Linked DNA regions of Indioceanicola profundi. The protein of the gene in region 1 interacts with the protein of each later gene in a pairwise test. Links are inferred from orthologs where the notes say so. Each region holds a gene or a part of one and is shown on either strand. Other genes may lie near its edges. The genes, in order: gyrA and gyrB.

Region 1 (4,100 bases):
GTTCCTCCCGCACCATCTCGACCCTCTCCTCCGTGGAGAAGAGCGGGCCCTTTCCCGCATTGCGGGCCACCCCGATGATGAGGTGGTCCACGACTCGGCAGGCGCGCTGGATGATGTCGAGATGCCCGTTGGTGATCGGGTCGAAGGTTCCGGGGTAGACCCCGACGCGGTGATGACCGGTCATCCCTGCTTCCTTCCGATCATTCAGCTTCGGGCGCTTCGGGCGACGGCGCGGCGTCACCGCCGTTCTCACCCGCATCGCCGTTGCCGTTCTCGCCATTTGTCTCCTCGGCCAGCCGGGCGACGGAGACGACACGCTCCTCTGGAGCGAGCCGGAACAACGTCACCCCCAGGCTCTTGCGGGCGGTCAGGCGTATGTCGTGGACCGGCATGCGAATCACCTGCCCGCCGTCGCTCACCATCATGACGTTGTCTGATTCGTCGATGGGGAACACGGCTGCGATGGCGCGGTTCCGCTTGCTCATATCCATGTTCCAGAAGCCCTGGCCGCCGCGCCCGGTCACCCGGTACTCGTAGGCCGAAGACCTCTTGCCGAAGCCCTGTTCGGAGACACAGAGGATCACCTCCTCCCGTGCCTGCATTTCGGAGAACTGCTCCGGGGACAGGATGATGTTGGTCTCGACGGGCTCAGCCTCGACATCGGCCGGCTCATCTGTATCCACCTGCTCGCCCAGCGCACGGCGCAGTTCACGGGCCTGTTTCAGGTAGGCCGCCCGCTGCTCCACCGTGTATTCGGTGTGGCGCAGGATGGACATGCCGATAACCTCGTCAGCCTCTTCCACCAGCTTGATACCGCGGACGCCGGTGCTGGTGCGGCCGCTGAAGACGCGGATGTCGGTGACGGGGAATCGGATGCAGCGGCCCCGGCGGGTCGCCAGCAGAACGTCGTCCTGTTCGCTGCAAGGACGCGCCGCGATCAGCCGCTCGCCCTCTTCCTCCAGCTTCATGGCGATCAGGCCGTTGGAGCGGATATTGGCGAAGTCGGACAGGCGATTGCGCCGCACGCCGCCTCTGCTCGTGGCGAACATGACGTGCAGGTCGCCCCAGCTCTCCTCATCCTCCGGCATGGGCATGACGGTCGTGATGAAGTCGCCTTCCTGCAACGGCAGCAGGTTGACCAGCGCCTTGCCACGGGTCTGCGGCGTACCCTGCGGCAGACGCCAGACCTTGAGCGTGTAGACCATGCCGCGGTTCGTGAAGAACAGCATGGGCGTATGGGTATTGGCGACGAACAGATCGCTGACCGTGTCCTCCGCCTTCAAATTCATGCCGGCCCGCCCCTTACCGCCGCGCGCCTGCGCCCGGTATGTCGAGACCGGAACCCGCTTGATGTAGCCGCCCTGGGTGACCAGAACGACCATGTCCTCGCGCTGGATCAGGGCTTCGATGTCGGACTCGAACTCCAGATCCTCGATCTGGGTGCGGCGCGGATTACCGAACCGCTCCTTCATGTCCACCAGCTCGCCGCGCATGATCTCCAGCAGCAGTCCGCGGTCGGAGAGGACACGCAGGAAGTATTTGATCTGGTCGACGACCTGCCCAAGCTCCTCGCCGATCTTGTCCCGCTCCAGCCCAGTCAGGCGGTGCAGGCGCAAATCCAGGATGGCGCGCGCCTGCACTTCCGACAGACGGTAGGTGTTGTTTGCCGAAAGGCCGCGGCCGGGCTCGTCGATCAGTTCGATCAGCGGTGCAACATCGAGGGCGGGCCATTCCCGCGCCATCATCTCTTCACGGGCGCTGGCCGGGTCGGGCGCCCTGCGGATCAGGGCGATCATCTCGTCGATGTTCGCCACCGCCACGGCCAGACCCACCAGGGTGTGCGCCCGCTCCCGCGCCTTGCCGAGCTCATACTCGGTGCGGCGGGTGATGACCTGTTCACGGAAGCGGACGAAGGCGGCGATGATGGACTTCAGGTCCAGCAGTTCCGGCCGTCCGCCATTCAGCGCCAGCATGTTGACGCCGAAGCTGGTCTGCAGCGGGGTATAGCGGAAGAGCTGGTTCAGAACCACGTCGGCCACGGCGTCGCGCTTCAACTCGATCACGACGCGGACACCGTCACGGTCCGACTCGTCGCGGACATCGCTGATGCCCTCGACCAGCTTCTCGTGCACGACCTCGGCGATGCGCTCTTGCAGCTTCGCCTTATTGACCTGATACGGGATTTCGGTGACGACGATGGCCCAGCGATCCTTGCGAATCTCCTCCACATCCGTCTTGGACCGCATGATGACGGAGCCGCGGCCGGTGTGATAGGCGCTACGGATGCCGCTACGGCCCAGAATCAATGCGCCGGTCGGGAAATCCGGGCCCGGAATGATGTCGATCAGCTCATCAATGCTGATCTCCGGATTGTCGATATAGGCGCAGCAGGCATCGATCACCTCCCCCAGATTGTGGGTGGGGATGTTCGTTGCCATGCCGACGGCGATACCGCCGGCGCCGTTGACCAGCAGGTTCGGGAACTTGGCCGGCAGAACGGTCGGCTCCTCCACCGACTCGTCATAGTTCGGCTGGAAATCGACTGTTTCCTTGTCGATATCGTCCAGCAGGAACTCCGCCGCCTTGGACAGACGCGCCTCGGTGTAGCGCATCGCCGCCGCAGGATCGCCGTCCATGGAGCCGTAATTGCCCTGGCCATCGATCAGCATCAGCCGCATCGAGAAGTCCTGCGCCATGCGGACCATGGCGTCATAGATCGCGCTGTCGCCGTGCGGATGGTACTTACCCATCACATCGCCGACGATACGGGCGGACTTCTTGTAGGATTTGGTGCTGTCGTACCCGCCTTCCTTCATCGCATAGAGGATGCGGCGGTGAACGGGTTTCAGGCCGTCACGCACATCCGGGAGGGCGCGGCTCACGATCACGCTCATGGCGTAATCGAGGTAGCTGCGCCTCATCTCGTCTTCGATGGTGACGGGCGCGATATCGGACGGGGTCGGGGTCGGGGAAGTCACCACAAAGGGCTCAATCGTCTGCGGAAGTCAAAAAAGCCCGGCACCACGAGCACGCGCGTGCTGGTCGGTACCGAGCCACGGAAATATGTAGCATCTTTCGGAGCTTTAAACAACGTAACGGGCCTGAACCCGCTACACCTTGCGGCCCAACCACCAGAACCGTCCAGACAGGATTGCCACCGATACCATGCTGGCGATGAATATCCCTTCGAACAGTCCCAGCACGCCCCGCCCCGCCCAGATGCCGAGGCCGTAAGCCACAGGCATCATGACAGCGTAATAGCTGACGAAGTGCAGCACGGTCGGCACCCAGGCGTCGCCCCTGCCGCGCAACGCCTGCGCCATCACCACCTGCCCGCCGTCGGCCACCAGAATCCAGGCGCTGAAGGCCACCACGGGGGCGACTACGGCGATCAGCCTGTCCTCCGTGGCGAACGCCATCGCGATTTCCTCCGGCCAGACCGCGAAGATCAGCCCGACGACGCTGAGGAGCGCAGCCGTTACTCCAAGGCCGGTCCAGCCTGCCAACTGGGTGTTCCGCCGATCCCCGGTGCCGTACGCATTGCCCACCAGAACCGCAGTGGCGGAAGCCAGCCCCAATGCCGCCATGAAGGGCAGCGCAATCAGGTTCAGCCCGACTGTATAGGCGCCCAGTGCCAACGGTCCGATCAACCCCGCAAAAAGGGTCAGCGCCGCGAAGGCCGACGCCTCCAGACCGTTGCTGGCCCCTGCTGCCATGCCGAGGTGACGTTGCTCCCGCGCTGGCCACCAGGGCCGCACCCCGCCGGAGCGGACGCCGTACCGGTCCCGGTCCGCCATCCGCCAGACATAGAGCAGCAGGCCAATGGCGGTGACCCAGCGGATGATCGTCGTGGCCCAGGCCGAGCCTTCCGCGCCCATGGCAGGAAGGCCCAGGCCGCCGAACACCAGAATCCAATCCAGGAAAAGGTTGAGTATGTTGGCCAGGACAATGGTCACCATGCCGGGCACCGGCCGCTTCAGCCCTTCCAGGAAAAAGGTCGTCGTGAAGAACAGGGCCGCGCCCGGCATCCCCAAGCCATAGATCAACATGACTTCGGCGCCGCCCGCGGCCAGATCCGGTTGTTGGCCCGTCAGAAGAAA
Region 2 (16,606 bases), 1.5 Mb from region 1 along the record:
CCGCCCGCCAGGGTGTCGGCCCCTTCCCCGCCCCCGGCCTGTCCTTGTCGGGGGAGGTGGATGGCTGGATCGGAACCATGCCGGCGCTGGCGGCGGAGGATGCCTTGCGCGCCGCCCTGCGCGCCAGCCGCCGCCAGGACGAGGCGTCGGGCGGTGCCGCCACCGGCCCGCACAGGTCCGACCTGTCCGTCACCTACCTCGCCAAGAACATGCCGGCGGAGCTGGGCAGCACGGGGGAGCAGAAGGCGCTTCTGATCTCCATCGTGCTGGCCAATGCCCGGCTGATGAATGCGGAGACGGGAACGGCCCCGCTGCTGCTTCTGGACGAGGTGGCGGCGCATCTGGACCCGCACCGACGCACCGCCCTGTTCCAGGAAATCCTGGCCTCCCGTTCCCAGGCCTGGATGACCGGCACGGATGCCGGCTTCTTCGCCGAGCTGGGCGACGCCGCCTGCCATGTCGGCGTGGCGGAGGGGCGGCTGGCGAGGAGCCCGCCGGGCGGATCGTGGTCGGGAGACTCCTCCTGAAAACGTGAATCCGCCCGCCCGGAAAGGAGGGGGTGTCAACGGCGGCTTCCCAGCCATCGTGAAACGCTCTAAACCTTTCCCGCCGAACGAATTAAGCCCTGTCCGAACGCCTGTCTGGTATACTGCCGCAATGACCCAAGATCCCACGAACCCCACCCCCGCGCCCGCCGCCTCCGCCGCCGCTGCCGAGGAGTATGGCGCCAGCTCGATCAAGGTCCTGAAGGGCCTGGACGCGGTGCGCAAGCGCCCCGGCATGTATATCGGCGACACCGATGACGGGTCCGGCCTGCACCACATGGTCTACGAGGTGGTGGACAACGCCATCGACGAGGCGCTGGCCGGCCATGCCGACCGGGTGGAGGTCACGCTGAACGCGGACGGGTCGGTGACCGTGCGCGACAACGGTCGCGGCATCCCCACCGACATCCACAAGGAAGAGGGCGTTTCGGCGGCCGAGGTCATCATGACCCAGCTCCATGCCGGCGGTAAGTTCGACCAGAACAGCTACAAGGTGTCCGGCGGCCTGCACGGGGTGGGCGTCTCCGTGGTCAACGCGCTGTCGGAGGTGCTGAAGCTCCGCATCTGGCGCAAGGGCCGCCAGTGGGAGATGGAGTTCAACCATGGCGATGCCGTGGGTCCGCTGGCCGATGTGGGCCCCGCCCCCATCGTCAAGGAGGGACCGCGCGCCGGTCAGCCGCTGACCGGGACCGAGGTGACCTTCCTGGCCTCCAAGGCCACCTTCACCAAGACCGAATTCGACTTCGCCACGCTGGAGCACCGGTTCCGCGAGCTGGCCTTCCTGAACTCCGGCGTGCTGATCGTCTTCACCGACGCGCGCGGCGTGGAGCCCAAGGTCACCGAGCTGTACTATGAGGGCGGGCTGGAGGCGTTCGTCGCCTGGATCGACCGCTCCAAGACCGCCCTGCACAAGCCCGCCATCCATGTGAAGGGGGAGCGGGCGTCGGAGCTGGGCACCAATGTGGGCGTGGAAGTGTCGCTCCAATGGAACGACAGCTATCACGAGACCACGCTGGCCTTCACCAACAACATCCCCCAGCGCGACGGCGGCACCCACATGGCCGGCTTCCGCGCGGCGCTGACCCGCACCGTCAACAAATACGCGGAAGAGACCGGCATCCTGAAGAAGGAGAAGGTGGCGCTCTCCGGCGACGACATGCGGGAGGGGCTGACCTGCGTGATCTCCGTCAAGGTGCCGGACCCGAAATTCAGCAGCCAGACCAAGGACAAGCTGGTCAGCTCCGAAGTCCGCCCCGTGGTGGAGAACCTCGTCAGCGAGGCGCTGTCCACCTGGTTCGAGGAGCACCCGAACGAGGCCCGCAAGATCGTCGGCAAGGTGGTCGAGGCCGCCGCCGCCCGTGAGGCCGCGCGCAAGGCCCGCGAGCTGACCCGGCGCAAGGGCGCGCTCGACATGGCGAGCCTGCCCGGCAAGCTGGCCGACTGCCAGGAGCGGGACCCGGCGCTGTCCGAACTCTTCATCGTGGAGGGCGACTCGGCCGGCGGCTCCGCCAAGCAGGGCCGCTCCCGCCAGTTCCAGGCCATCCTTCCGCTGCGCGGCAAGATCCTGAATGTGGAGCGGGCGCGCTTCGACAAGATGCTGTCCAGCGCCGAGATCGGCACGCTGATCGCGGCGCTCGGCACCGGCATCGGACGCGACGAGTTCAACATCGAGAAGGCGCGCTACCACAAGATCATCATCATGACCGACGCGGACGTGGACGGCGCCCACATCCGCACCCTGCTGCTGACCTTCTTCTATCGCCAGATGCCGGAGATCATCGAGAAGGGCTATCTCTACATCGCCCAGCCGCCGCTCTACCGCGTGAAGCGCGGCACGGCGAAGGAGAAGTACCTGAAGGACGACCGGCAGCTCGAGGATTACCTGATCGGCCAGGGCCTGACCGACGTGTCGCTGACGGCGCTGACGGCGGAGAACACCACCGCCAACCAGCAGAACGCCGTCAAGACCGGCGATGAGCTCCGCGCCCTGGTGGAGCAGGCCCGGCTTGCCCGCACCCAGCTCCTGACCCTGGCCCGCAAGGCCGGCAGCCGCGACGTGGCGGAGCAGGCGGCCATCGCCGGCGCGCTCTCCACCGCCCTGCTCGCCAATGCCGATCTGGCCAAGGCCAAGGCGGATGAGGTGGCCTGCCGCCTGAACGCGCTGGAGCTGTTCCGGCTCCAGCATTCCGGCGACACGCTGGCCCATGCCGTGGTTCCGCCCGCGGGCGGCGCCGCCGGCACCGGTGCGGCCGGTGCGGCCCAGTCCGGTGTGGGCGAAAGCACCCCCGGCCCCGACCACGCTCCCCCCAGCGCGGCCCTGGCCGGCGGCTGGACGGCGGAACTGCTCCATGACGGCTCCGGCGAGGGTGCTGCCCTGGCCGGCTATGTGATCTCCCGCACCCGCCGCGGCGTCACGCACCGCCATGTCATGGATGCCGATCTGCTGAAGTCGGTGGAGGCCCGCCGCCTGGACGCCATGGCCGCCCATCTGCTGGAATTCTACGACGGCCCCGCCCGGCTGAGCTTCCGCGCCAAGGAGCTGAAGCTGGTCACCGGCCCGGCCGGCCTGATGGATGCGGTTCTGGAGCAGGGCCGCGCCGGCCTTCAGATCCAGCGCTACAAGGGTCTTGGCGAGATGAACCCCGACCAGCTCTGGGAAACCACCCTGAACCCCACCATCCGCTCCCTCCTCCAGGTCAAGGTCAGCCACGCCGACGAGGCCGAGGACGTCTTCAGCACCCTGATGGGCGACGTCGTGGAACCCCGCCGCGCCTTCATCCAGGACAACGCGCTGAAGGTGGCGAATTTGGATGTGTGAGGATGGTGTCGTGTGCGAAGTGACGCATAATCGACGAATGCTGACGCATAAAGCGCGAATGAGAGTGACAGAGCACCGCATCCTGTCTTGATAATCAAGGTGCGGGTCGGGTTCGTCCTTTATGCGTCACTGGTGGTCTCGGCAGTGCCTGTAATGATCCGCCATTTGCCGCCTAACCGGTCCTAAGCCGTACCGGGCAGCTCGTCACCTTCCTGGGGCGGTTCTCCGCCCTGGCGGGTCAGCAGCTTCCTGAAGGCGTCACGGTCCCCGCGTCCTCGGCGTTCCTCGAAGAAGGCGGCGGTTCTCAGGGCAGCCAGCTTCTCGGCCACGGCGGTCGCGACGAACTGGTTCAGGCTTGTTCCGTCTTCAGCGGCTACGCGTTCCGCCTCGGCCTTCACCGAGGCCGGGAGGCGTATCGGGTAAGTGGACATCTTGCTCATAGCCGTATCCTCTCCAATGCCTCGCCAGGCCGCAGCACCGGCAGGGCGAAGCGTTCCGCCGCCGGCAGAAAGTGGCGATGGTTGAATGACACCAGGGCGTCCGCCCGCCCGTTCACGGCAGCTTCCAGCACGATCTCATCATGTTGGCGCCAGCTACAGCCCCCCGGACACCCGCAGCACCGCCCCGGTCACATAGGACGCCTCCGCGGAGAGCAGCCAGAGCACGGCGTTGGCGATTTCCTCCGGTTCGGCGATGCGGCCCATCGGCACGCGGGAGACGACGCGGGCCGGGCGGTTCGGCTCGCCGGCGGCTTCGTGGATGTCGGTATAAGCGGTGCCCGGCGCCACGGCGGCGACCCTGATGCCGGCCGGGGCCACCTCCTTCGCCAGGCCGATGGTGAAGGCCTCCACCGCGGCCTTGGTGGCGGCGTAGTGGACATATTCGCCCGGCGCGCCGAGGGTGGAGGCGATGGAGGAGATGTTCACCATGCGGCCGGGAATCCCGGCGGCCTCCCAGCGGCGGATGGCCTCCTGTGCCGCGTACATGGTGCCCAGCACATTGGTGTCGAGGGTGCTGCGCAGCATCGCCGGGTCGGCGTCCCGGAAGCGGCCGATGCGGCCCGTGATCCCGGCATTGTTGACCAGGGCGGTCGCGGGGCCGAGCGCGGCCTCCGCCGCGTCGAAGAACCGTGCGGCGAAATCCGGGTCCGCCACATCCCCCTGGACGGCATGGGCCCTGTGGCCGGCCTGGTCCAGCTCGGCAACCAGCCGGGCGGCGGCATCGCCGTTGCGCACATAGCTGAAGCCGACGGCGTAACCGTCCCGCGCCGCCTTCCTGACGATCGCGGCGCCGATCCCGCGGCTGCCGCCGGTCACCAAGAGAACATCCGGCCCTGTGAGCATGGGAAGCCTCCTCCGATCCGGAACCTTGCCGGGCGATCATAGCGGCATCGGCAGTCCGCCCGGAACCTGCGCCGGGTAATGGCACCTGCGGGCCGGGCGCATATGTCGGCGGGGTGCGTCAGGCCCCCTTGCCGGCCCGCCGCGCTGCCAGCCCGATGCCCACGGCGATCAGGCCGATGCCCAGCCCGTGGTGGAGCTGGGGCGTCTCCCCCAGCAGGAGCACGGCCAGGATGGTGCCGAAGACGGGGACGAGGTGGACGGCGAGGCCGGCCGTGTTCGCGCCGAGCAGCGCCACCGCCCGGTTGAAGCTGAGATAGGCCAGGATCGAGGGGAACACCGCCACATAGGCAATGGCCAGGGCCGAGGTGGAGGTCAAAGGCAACGGACGGCCGGACAGGCTTTCCCACAGATAGAAGGGCAGCAGCATGGCCGCCCCCAGCGCGAAGGTCGCGGCCACGAGGCTGAGGCCGTGCACCGCCGGGCGGCGGCGCAGCAAGGCCGTGTAGAGGGCGTAGCTGACGATGGCCACCAGCAGCCAGATATCGCCCCGGTTCAGCTCCAGCCGCGCCAGGGAGGCCGGGTCGCCGTGGGACACCAGGATCAGCGCCCCCGCCAGCGACACCGCGATGCCCAGCGCCTGCCGCCCGGTCACCGCCTCCCGGAACAGCAGGAAGGTCGCCCCCACCACCAGCACCGGCATGCTGGATTGCAGCATCACGATGTTCAGCGCGCTGGTGGTCTGCGCCGCGATGTAGAGCAGCGTATTGAAGGCCGTGATGCCGAGGGCGGAGAGCGCCAGCATGATCGGCCAGGCCTTCAGCATCGGGCGGATGTCGGCGCGCAGATGACGCCAGGCGAAGGGCAGCACGATCAGCACCGCCCCCACCCAGCGCCAGAAGGCCAGCGCCACCGGCGGCACGTCCCCCGCCACGGCCCGCCCCACGATGGCGTTGCCGGCCCAGAACAGGCCGGGCAGGGTCATCAGCAGCCATGCCTGGTCGGCGATGCCCTTGCGGGCGGGCACCGTGCCCGTCGTCTCTGTGGAGTGGTCCATGCCGGCCCCGTCATCGGTTCGGCCCTGGCGATGCCCGCCCGGCCGCCGCTTGTCAACGGCCATGGTTCCCGTCCGGGCCCGGTGGCCCCATTCCTTGTGCAGCGCAGGAAGGAAAAAGCCGAATGTCCGAATTTCAGGCAGATTTTGCCAGTGGCGATTAATTGTGCAGCAGGCCCGGTCATGATGGCTGGTGCGGGCAATGCCGACGGCAATATTCACCGCCCCGCCGCCTCCGCACCCGCCCCTATACCGCCAAATCGCGCCTACGGATTAGGCAGAGGCAGAAGAGTATTGCGCGGACATCATGGTGCTTCATACGCCGAACCATGGCCGCGTTACGCCAAACCACAGACACCGCCGCCATCACGGCATGTAAACTTGCATTGCGCCAAGTATACTTAGCGCGACATCACGCATTATATTTGGAGCATCGCTTGCTCCCGCCCGTTTCCTCTTATGAATACCGGGTCCAATTTGCAACAGTGCAAGCGATATATTTGAGTGATCGTTGACAGGCTGATAAGCCGCCCCCCTAAACTGCGCATGTGAAAAAGGCGCGTCGCAGATCCCGGCTACGGGACGGACGAACAGGCGCGCCGAACGGATGCAGGACAGGGGACTTCATGATGCTGATGGTGAGTTCGGGCCGTCTTCGCCGCGCGGGGCTGCGCGCCGGCTTCCTGGCGGGGTGCTGCGGTGCAGCGATCCTGGCCGTTCCCGCGGTCGCGCAGGAGGCGCCGGCGGACGTTCCGCTGGAAGAGATCGTCGTCACCGGGTCGCGCATCGCCCGCCCGGAACTGGAGAGCCCGATCCCGGTCGTGGTCCTGACGGCGGAGCAGATGGCGCTGGAGGGTGAGACCAACGTCTCCGAGGCGCTGGACACCCTGCCGGCCCTGTCCAACTCCATCAGCAGCGAGCAGTCGGTTCTGGATGGCGCCGCGGTGGGCGTAGCGACGCTGGACCTGCGCGGGCTGGGCGTAGACCGCACGCTGGTGCTGGTCAATGGCCGGCGGCATGTGGCCGGCGTGCCCGGCTCCGCGGCCGTGGACATCAACTCCATCCCCGAGGCGCTGATCGAGCGGGTGGATGTGCTGACTGGCGGCGCTTCCGCCATCTATGGCGGCGATGCCGTCACGGGCGTGGTCAACTTCGTCCTGAAGCGGAATTTCGAGGGCGTCGAGGCCAGCGCCCAGATCACCGCGCCGGAGGAGGAGGGCGGCATCGTCCACACCTTCGACCTGACAATGGGCCGGAATTTCGGGCCCGACGACCGCGCCAACCTGACGGCCAGCTTCAGCCACGCCTATGACGAGGGCGTCAGGGCCGGGGAGCGCGGCTTTTCCCGCAACCGCGGCCGGGCCGACGACTACCCCAACCCGGCCCTGTTCTTCCAACCCGGCGAGCTGACGCAGGAGATCATCGATGCCGGCTTCGCCATCGGCGATTCCATCCTGGACGCGGTGGACGCCGGCCTGACCGTGCCCCAGTCGCTGATCGACCGCACGGAGGGCGCGCCCAGCCGCGTCATCCGCCGCCGGCCCACCTTCTCCATCTCCTCCTTCGACGGGCGCATCGGCTTCGGCAACGCCGATTCCTTCGATTACGGCGACCCGGCCTTCGACGCCTTCGTCGATCTGGACAATGACGGCAACCCCGATTGCGCCGAGCCCACGGTGGAATCCAATGCCGGCTATGGCTGTCTGGTCTTCGATCCCGCGCTGAACAATGTGCGTCCGTTCCAGAACGGGGCGGCGGCGGGCGGCTTCAACCAGTTCGACAATCCCGACGGCGCCGGCAGCCAGGTGGACCGGGAAAGCATCATCCCGCGCAATGAGCGGCTGATCGGCAATCTGATGGGCAGCTACGAGGTCAGCCCCGCCTTCCGGCCCTTCTTCGAAGCCAAATTCGCCAGCGTCACCACCCATTATTATTCAAGCACGGGCGCGTTCAACGACGCGGTTCCGATCGCGCTCGACAATCCCTATCTGCCGACCGCCCTGCTGACCGAGATCAATGAGTTCCTGGCGGCCAACCCGGACTTCGACGCCTCCACCGCCAAGGTCACCGTTTCCCGAGACTTTCCGGAGCTGTCCGCACGGCCGAACCGGATCGAGCGCGAAACGATCCGCCTGGTCGGCGGCTTCGACGGCGAGTTCGACAATGGCTGGACCTATGAGCTGGCCGCCAACTGGGGCCAGACCAAAGAGGACTCATACGGCAATCAGCGCATCGAGGATCGCTTCTATGCCGCCGTGGATGCGGTGCGCGATCCGGCGACCGGCAACATCGTCTGCCGCTCCAGCCTGACCGGCTCGCGGGAGCTGAGCGTATCCCCCTTCCCCTTCTATGCGGGGGAGATCAGCACCTTCGACCCGCTGGACGGGACCTGCCAGCCGCTGAACATCTTCGGCCAGGGCAACGCTTCGGCCGAGGCCATCGACTTCGTCGCCTATCAGCAGCATGACGAATCGACCATCGAGCAGTTCGTGCTGTCCGGCTTCCTGTCCGGCGACAGCGCCGCCCTGTTCGAGCTGCCGGGCGGGCCGCTGGCCTTCGCCATAGGCGGCGAGTACCGCGACGAGCAGAGCGAGTACATCCCGGACGAGCTGGCCGACACCGGCCTGCTGTTCGACAGCGACCCGGCCATCACCGAGGGCGGCTACGATGTCTGGGGCGTGTCGCTGGAGCTGAGCGCGCCGCTGCTGCGCGACCTGCCCTTCGTGCAGTTTCTGGCGGTGGACGGCGCCGTGCGATACGACGAGTACAGCACCGATGTGGGCGGCGCCTGGACCTACAAGGTCGGCGGCACCTATCAGCCGGCGGACTTCCTCAGCATCCGCGGCGGCCTGAACCGCACCATCCGCGCGCCCAACATCGCCGAGCTGTTCTCTCCCCTGTCATCGGCCTTCTTCCGCCCCGTCGATCCCTGCGACGCGAACGAGATCAACCAGGGTCCGGCCCCGGAGAACCGGCTGGCGAACTGCCGCGCCGATGGCATTCCGGAGGGCTATACCGACCCGCTCTCCGCCCGCTTCCGCGGCGAATCCGGCGGCAATCCCGACCTGACGGAGGAGACCTCCGACTCCTGGACGGTGGGCGCGGTGTTCCAGCCGGACTTCGTTCCGGGCCTGACCGTGACCGTGGATTACTGGGACATCACCATCGACGACGCCATCGTGGCGGTGAGCGCGCAGGACATCGTGGACGGCTGCTATGACGCGGACTCGCTGGAAAACCCGTTCTGCGACCTGATCGGCCGCAACCGGGAGTCCGGCTCCCCGCAGTTCCTGGGCCTGAACTTCCTGCGCCAGACCCAGGTGAATTTCGCCTCGCTGGAGGCGGCGGGCGTGGACTGGGATGTCCGCTACACCTTCGACCTGGCGGATATCGGCATCAATGACGACAGCAGCCTGACCCTGGGGGTGCGCGGCACCTACATGGACAAGCTGGTGCGCTACGCCTCGGTGGCGAACCCCAACGCCGCCGACGACGAGCTGGGCGAGCTGGAGCGGCCGCAATGGGCGTTCAACACCAACGTCCAGTACCGCCGCGACCGCCTCACCCTGAACTGGTCCACCTTCTGGGAGGAGTCGACCTATCTGCGCGGCGTCGAGGCCGACGATTTCGAGCGCTTCGCCCCCTATGAGACGGGCAACACATGGGTTCACAACCTCTCGGCCGCGTTTGAACTGACCGAGCAGGTCCGCTTCATCGCCGGCGTGAACAACCTGACCGACGAGAAGCCGTTCCTGACCGAGTTCAGCATTCCGGTGTCGGCCCGCGGAAGGTCCTACTTCCTGCGGGCGACGGCCAGCTTCTAGCCGTTCAGCGTCGGGCCGGTCCGGCGCCGGAACAGGGACGGGGGGCCGTACGCTCCCCGTCCTTTTTCATTGACCGTCGGGCGGATGGCCGCATCCGTTTGACCGGCCCGGTTCCTGTGCTACATCCCCCGCAGACGCACGAGGCAAAGGCGGCAGGCGGTGGAGACGGATGCAGGCGTGACGGGAGCGGTTGAGCTGGCCGCCGGAAGCGGCGGGCTGGAGCTGGCGCTGCTGATCCATGTGGCGCTGACCCTGCTGGCGCTGTGGCCGGCGGTGCGGCTGCTGCGCCGGGCGGGACTGCCGGCCGGGCATGCCGGCTGGCTGGCCCTTCCGGTGCTGGGCTGGGCGGTGTTCGCAGCATATCTGGCCTTTGCCAAATGGCCCAACCTGCCGCCGCGGCCGGAAAAGCTGCACCCCCGCGAGGCGCTGCGCCGCCAGCGCGAGACCCGCACTGCCGAGGAGGGAAGATAGGCCATGCCGCGCTATGGCGACCTGACCGAGATGATGCTGTTCCTGCCGGGCTGGCTCAGCACGCTGGTGGCGGTGCTGGCCATCACCTGGACCGTCTGCATGGCGGGGCTTGTGCTGGGCAAGACCGGGCGCAATCCGCTCTGGGCCCTGCTGGTGTTCCTGTTCTTCCCGCTGCTGACCGCCGGCCTGTGGCTGCTGGCCTATATGCGCTGGCCGCGCCAGCAGCAGGGCGGGAACTAGCCGTCCTGCCCGAACCGCCAGGGCCGGTGTTCATCCGGCATGCGGTTCTTCCTTCTGTTCCTGCTGCTGCTCGCCGGCTGCGGCGCACTCGCCCTCCATCAGGGCTGGGCGCCGCCGCGCTGGAATCCCTGGGCCGTGCCCGACCCGGCGGAACCGCCCGGCCTGTTCACCGGAATGCAGCTCCAGCGGCTTGACCGCGATCCCGCCCGCTGCCTGGCCTGGGTGGAGGCGGCCGGCATGCGGATCACCCCCGTGCCCGACCGGGAGACCGGCCCCGGCTGCGGATTCCAGGGGGCGGCGCGGATGGAGCGGAGCGAACGGGTGCGCTACAGCGCGCCCTTCACCGCCACCTGCCCCGTGCTGGCAGCACTGGCGATGTGGGAGCGCTGGACGCTGCAGCCCGCGGCGCGTGAGCTGCTGGGGGCGGAGGCGGAGACCATCCAGCATTATGGCACCTATGCCTGTCGCAATACCCGCACCGACCGCGGCCAGGGCCGGAATCGCAGCCAGCACGCCACCGCGAACGCCATCGACATCGCCGCCGTCACGCTGGCGGACGGGCGCACGGTGCGTGTGGCGCGGGACTGGACCCGCACCGGCCCGGATGGGGAGTCGACGGCGGAGGCGCGCTTCCTGCACCGGCTGCGGGATGGGGCGTGCGACAGCTTCCGCGCAGTCCTGTCGCCGGACTACAACCGCGCCCATGCCGACCATCTGCATCTGGATCTCGGCCGCTGGGGCGTCTGCCGCTGACGCCCTGACGCCGCCCGGACCGGTCAGAAGGTGCGGCCGATGCCCAGGGTCAGGCGGTCGCCCACGCCGGACAGGTCGGCATCGGACCAGAGCAGCTGCACTCTGCCGACATCCGGAATGGCATAGGAGATCGAAGCGCCCCAATCCACGAACTGCGGCACGGCCGTGTCGCCGAACTGGTGGCCGACCCAGCTGTCCAGCGCCAGCCCGTCGAGCTGCGGAACGTCGTAGCGCAGCCCGCCGCGCAGATAGAACTCGTCGCCCCGCCCGCCGAAATAGTCCGGCGACCAGTTGGCCCGCAGCCGCGGCGTGAACGCGCCCAATGTGCGTCTGATCGTGGCGCCGAATTCCAGGTAATCGTACTCGAACTCCTCCGGCACGCCTGGATAGATGTAATAGTAGGCATTGGTGTCCAGGCTGAAGCCCTGCACCTCGCCCGCCCAACCGGCATAGAAGCCGAACTCGCTGTTCGACTCGTCGTCCCCGAAATCCACATTGCCGCCATAAAGGCCGGCATAGGCGCCGCTGTCATGGGCAAGGTCCAGCGAGCCCAGGATGAAGGGCTTCCCGCCGGTGAAGCTCTGCCCCCGGCTGATATAGTCGGTGGCCAGCAGCACCGTCCCGGAGACGCTGAACTCCTCCGGCAGCGCCTGCGCCGCGGCGGCCGGCGGCAGGACGGCAAAAGCCGCGAAAGCGGCAAGGGACAGGGCGATGCGGGCGGAAGCGGGATGTGGGTGCATAAGAAATGGAACCGTTGTCAGCAGGATGATCCCGGCAGATGACGCCGGGTCCGACCAACATCTCTGCCAGCGATTGATCTCGCATAGATTTCGATCAGTACAGATTGTTGCGCGACGGGATCGGGCCGGAACTGTTCCCCCAACCGCCCCATTCCGCTACAGTCACCGCCATGAAAACCGATCGATACACATTCCTCATCTCGAGCGGGATCATCATCCTGTTCGTTCTGGTTGCCGTTCTGTTCACAGAACCGCTCGCCGATTTCATGACCTCTCTCCAGGCCGGGATCGTCGGGAGTTTCGGCTGGTTCTACATTCTTGTCGTCGGGCTGTTCCTGCTGTTCATCATCGGCGTATTCGTCAGCCCCTATGGCGCCGTCAAGCTGGGTCGCGAGGATGACGAGCCGGAATTCAGCTACGCCAGTTGGTTCGCCATGCTGTTCAGCGCCGGCATGGGCATCGGCCTGCTGTTCTACGGCGTGGCGGAGCCGGTGCTGCACTACACCTCCCCGCCCTTCGGGGAGGGCGGCACGCTGGACGCCGCCCGGCAGGCCATGACCCTGACCTACCTGCACTGGGGCCTGCATGCCTGGGCCGTCTATATCGTCGTGGGCCTGAGCCTGGCCTATTTCGCCTATCGCCACGGGCTGCCGCTCACCATCCGCTCCACCCTCTATCCGCTGCTGGGGGAGCGTATCCACGGGCCGATCGGCCGGGCGGTGGACATCTTCGCCATCTTCGGCACGCTGTTCGGCGTCGCCACCTCGCTGGGCGTCGGCGTCATGCAGGTCAATGCCGGGCTGGACTATCTGGGCCTGATGGATGTCGGCCTGGGCAACCAGCTCTGGCTGATCGCCGGCATCACCCTGATCGCCACCGCGTCGGTGGCCAGCGGGCTGGGACGCGGCATCCGACGACTGTCGGAGCTGAACATGGTGGCGGGGCTGCTGCTGCTGGTCTTCGTCTTCGCCGTCGGCCCCACCGTCTGGATCCTGTTCGAGCTGGTGGATTCCATCGGCCGCTACATCCAGACCCTGCCCTATGCCAGCTTCCGCACCATGCCCTTCGCCGGCATCGAATGGCAGGCGAGCTGGACCATGTTCTACTGGGGCTGGTGGATCAGTTGGGCGCCCTTCGTCGGCATGTTCATCGCCAGGGTCAGCAAGGGCCGCACCATCCGGGAGTTCATCGGCGGCGTGCTGTTCGCCCCGGTGCTGCTGAGCTTCGTCTGGTTCAGCGTGTTCGGCGGCACCGCCCTGCACATGGAGGTGTTCGGGGCCGGCGGCATGGCCGCGGCGGTGGAGGAGAGCGTGCCCACGGCCCTGTTCGCCATGCTGGACCGGCTGCCGCTGCCGGTCGTCAGCTCCGCCATCGGCACGCTGATGGTGGGCACCTTCTTCGTCACCTCCGCCGACAGCGGCGCGCTGGTGATGGACATCATCAGCTCCAATGGCGATCCGGAGCCGCCCATGGCCAGCCGTCTGTTCTGGGCGGTGCTGACCGGCACGATCGCCGCGGTGCTGCTGGTGGTGGGCGGGCTGGGCGCGTTGCAGACCGCCGCCATCGCCACCGCCCTGCCCTTCAGCCTGGTCATGATCCTGATGTGCGTCAGCCTGGTGAACGCCCTGTCGGCGGAGCGGCGGCACCTGAGCCAGGGCCGGGCGGCCTATGGCATGGCGGGCGCCGCGGTCATGGGCGGCGACGAGGTGCTGGCCCATCTGCCGGAAGAGGACTGGCGCCAGCGCCTGCAGGCCGTGACTGGCCGGGCGGATGAGCGGACGGGGGCGGCGGCCCCCGGCCTGAAGGAGGCGCGGCGGCAGGCCGCCGACTTCATCACCGGGGCCGCACTCCCCGCCTTCAAGCAGATTGCGCGGGAGCTGGAGCGGCAGCGGCGCACCACGGAGATCGCGGTGGAGCGCTACAGCGCCGGCATCACCGTGCTGCGCGACGGGAACGAGGAGTTCAGCTACACGGTCCGCAGCCGCGCCTACCATCCCTGGACCTTCGCCTTCCCCGAGCTGGAGACGGAGGATGAGCCATGGATCGCGCAGGCGGAGGTGATCCTGCGCGGCGGCCTGCACAAGAACCTGCCCCTGGAGGGGGCGGACAAGGACACGGTGCTGCGCGACTTCGTGGCCGAATATGCGAAGTGGATGGGCTGGTAAGGCTACGGGGCCGGCCGCGCCGAGCGGCCGGCCGGCCTTCCGGCATCAGTGCAGCACCAGCTCCGCCCCCACCATCCGCACCTCCGCCGGGGTGATCAGCCCCTGGCTGGCCACCCGCACGCTGTGCAGCTTGCCGTCCAGCTCACGACTCCAGAAATCCAGGAACCGCTTGAGCTGTGGAAATTTCGGGGCCAGGTCCAGCTCCTGCCAGATGAAGCTCTGCAACAGGCCCGGATGGTCCGGCATGTGATACAGGATCTCCGCCGTGGTCAGGCGGTAGTTGTTGAGCTGGAGCAAGAGCTTCGCCATTCGCGTCTCCCCGGATGTGGACCCAGCGGCTGTCTCCCCCGGCCGGGCGGAGGATTGCCTCCCCTCGCCCGCCAGCTTTGATGTTGCCCTGACATGACGGTTCTGTGAAGACGGAAACGTAATGATTTCAGTAGGTTGGCAGCCGGCGGGCTGGAGTGCTGCCAAACGGGGTGCCCTCCCCCTCCGCATGCGTGCAACCGGGGACGGCCACCCCTCTTGACTCGGGGACGGGCCTCCATTACCTCGTCTGGCACTCACCGCGGGTGAGTGCTAACAACAGGCTCATCCCGAGCTCTTTGCCTTTTAGAGGGAGAGAATTCATGCGTTTCCGTCCGCTGCACGACCGCGTGGTGGTCAAGCGCGTCGAGTCCGAGCAGAAGACCGCCGGCGGCATCATCATCCCGGACACCGCCAAGGAAAAGCCCCAGGAGGGCGAGGTGGTAGCCGTTGGTCCCGGCGCCCGTGACGAGAGCGGCAAGCTGGTGGCGCTCGACGTGAAGGCTGGCGACCGTGTGCTCTTCGGCAAGTGGTCCGGCACCGAGGTGAAGATCGACGGCGTCGAGTACCTGATCATGAAGGAGAGCGACATCATGGGCGTGATGAACGCCGCCTGATGCGACCGCGCCTTACCGCCTGATCAACCGCTCAATTCATAGGGACGACAAAAATGGCTGCCAAGGAAGTCAAGTTCGGCACCGACGCGCGCGCCAAGATGCTGCGCGGCGTGGACATTCTCGCCGACGCCGTGAAGGTCACGCTGGGCCCGAAGGGCCGCAACGTCGTGATCGAGAAGAGCTTCGGCGCTCCCCGCATCACCAAGGACGGCGTCACCGTCGCCAAGGAGATCGAGCTTTCCGACAAGTTCGAGAACATGGGCGCGCAGATGGTGAAGGAGGTCGCCTCCAAGACGGCCGACCTCGCCGGTGACGGCACCACCACCGCGACCGTGCTGGCCCAGGCCATCGTCCGCGAGGGCGCCAAGGCCATCGCCGCCGGCATGAACCCGATGGACGTGAAGCGCGGCGTCGACATCGCCGTGTCCAAGGTTGTCGAGGAGATCAAGGCCCGCAGCCGCAAGATCGAGACCAACGCCGAGATCGCCCAGGTCGGCACCATCTCCGCCAATGGCGAGCGCGAGATCGGCGAGATGATCGCCCGCGCCATGGAGAAGGTCGGCAACGAGGGCGTCATCACGGTCGAGGAGGCCAAGAGCCTCGAGACCGAGCTGGACGTGGTCGAGGGCATGCAGTTCGACCGCGGCTATCTCTCCCCCTACTTCGTGACCAACGCCGACAAGATGGTCGCGGAGCTGGAGAGCCCCTACATCCTGCTGTTCGAGAAGAAGCTGAGCGGCCTGCAGGCCATGCTGCCGGTTCTCGAGGCGGTGGTTCAGTCCTCCCGTCCGCTGGTCATCGTGGCCGAGGATGTCGAGGGCGAGGCGCTGGCCACGCTGGTGGTCAACAAGCTGCGCGGCGGCCTGAAGATCGCCGCCGTGAAGGCCCCGGGCTTCGGCGACCGCCGCAAGGCGATGCTGGAGGACATGGCCATCCTGACCGGCGGCCAAGTCATCTCCGAAGATCTGGGCATCAAGCTGGAGAGCGTCACGCTCGACATGCTGGGCCAGGCCAAGAAGGTCGTCATCACCAAGGAGACCACCACCATCGTGGACGGTGCCGGCTCCAAGGACGACATCGAGGCCCGCATCACCCAGATCAAGGCGCAGATCGAGGAGACCACCTCCGACTACGACCGTGAGAAGCTCCAGGAGCGTCTCGCGAAGCTGGCCGGCGGCGTCGCCGTGATCCGCGTCGGCGGTGCGACCGAGGTCGAGGTGAAGGAGCGCAAGGACCGCGTTGACGACGCCATGCACGCCACCCGCGCCGCGGTGGAAGAGGGTGTGGTCGCCGGCGGCGGCGTCGCCCTGCTCTACGCCACCAAGTCGCTGGACAGCATCGAGGCGGTGAACGAGGACCAGAAGTTCGGCATCGAGATCGTGCGCAAGGCGCTTACCGCGCCCGTGCGTCAGATTTCCGCCAACGCCGGCTTCGACGGCGCCGTGATCTCCGGCAAGCTGCTGGAGCAGAACGACGCGAACTTCGGCTTCAACGCCCAGACCGGCGAATATGGCGACATGTTCAAGTTCGGCGTGATCGACCCGACCAAGGTTGTCCGCACCGCGCTCCAGGACGCCGCCTCCGTTGCCGGCCTGCTGATCACCACCGAGGCCATGATCGGCGAGAAGCCCCAGCCGAAGTCCGCTCCGGCCGGCGGCCCGGGCGGCATGGGCGGCATGGGCGACATGGACTTCTAAGAAGTCCGTTCGACCGGCCGTAGGTCGCAAGGAGCG

Evidence for each region.
Region 2: the proteins of gyrA (region 1) and gyrB interact in binary tests that used the Escherichia coli proteins (3 or more experiments, as listed by UniProt). The link is inferred for Indioceanicola profundi from one-to-one orthologs.

What each region holds. Positions count from the first base shown.
Region 1 is NZ_CP030126.1:1,412,524-1,416,623, forward strand. The notes cover bases 1-3,260. They hold gyrA (DNA gyrase subunit A), read right to left. Parts: upstream 2,922-3,260; coding sequence 201-2,921; downstream 1-200. Other genes in these bases: coaD (pantetheine-phosphate adenylyltransferase), read right to left, coding at 1-184; DOL89_RS06740 (MATE family efflux transporter), read right to left, coding at 3,111-3,260. In the rest of the region: more of DOL89_RS06740, read right to left, coding at 3,261-4,100. UniProt on the Escherichia coli protein: A type II topoisomerase that negatively supercoils closed circular double-stranded (ds) DNA in an ATP-dependent manner to maintain chromosomes in an underwound state.
Region 2 is NZ_CP030126.1:2,870,285-2,886,890, forward strand. Bases 322-3,563 are described here. They hold gyrB (DNA topoisomerase (ATP-hydrolyzing) subunit B), read left to right. Parts: upstream 322-657; coding sequence 658-3,363; downstream 3,364-3,563. Other genes in these bases: recF (DNA replication/repair protein RecF), read left to right, coding at 322-527; DOL89_RS13720 (YlcI/YnfO family protein), read right to left, coding at 3,546-3,563. Outside these bases: more of recF, read left to right, coding at 1-321; more of DOL89_RS13720, read right to left, coding at 3,564-3,803; DOL89_RS25850 (hypothetical protein), read right to left, coding at 3,800-3,934; DOL89_RS13725 (SDR family oxidoreductase), read right to left, coding at 3,957-4,706; DOL89_RS13730 (DMT family transporter), read right to left, coding at 4,825-5,823; DOL89_RS13735 (TonB-dependent receptor domain-containing protein), read left to right, coding at 6,384-9,581; DOL89_RS13740 (TspO/MBR family protein), read left to right, coding at 9,741-10,052; DOL89_RS13745 (hypothetical protein), read left to right, coding at 10,056-10,292; DOL89_RS13750 (extensin-like domain-containing protein), read left to right, coding at 10,332-11,045; DOL89_RS13755 (TorF family putative porin), read right to left, coding at 11,069-11,785; DOL89_RS13760 (BCCT family transporter), read left to right, coding at 11,956-13,950; DOL89_RS13765 (usg protein), read right to left, coding at 13,996-14,259; co-chaperone GroES, read left to right, coding at 14,580-14,873; groL (chaperonin GroEL), read left to right, coding at 14,927-16,570. UniProt on the Escherichia coli protein: DNA gyrase negatively supercoils closed circular double-stranded DNA in an ATP-dependent manner to maintain chromosomes in an underwound state.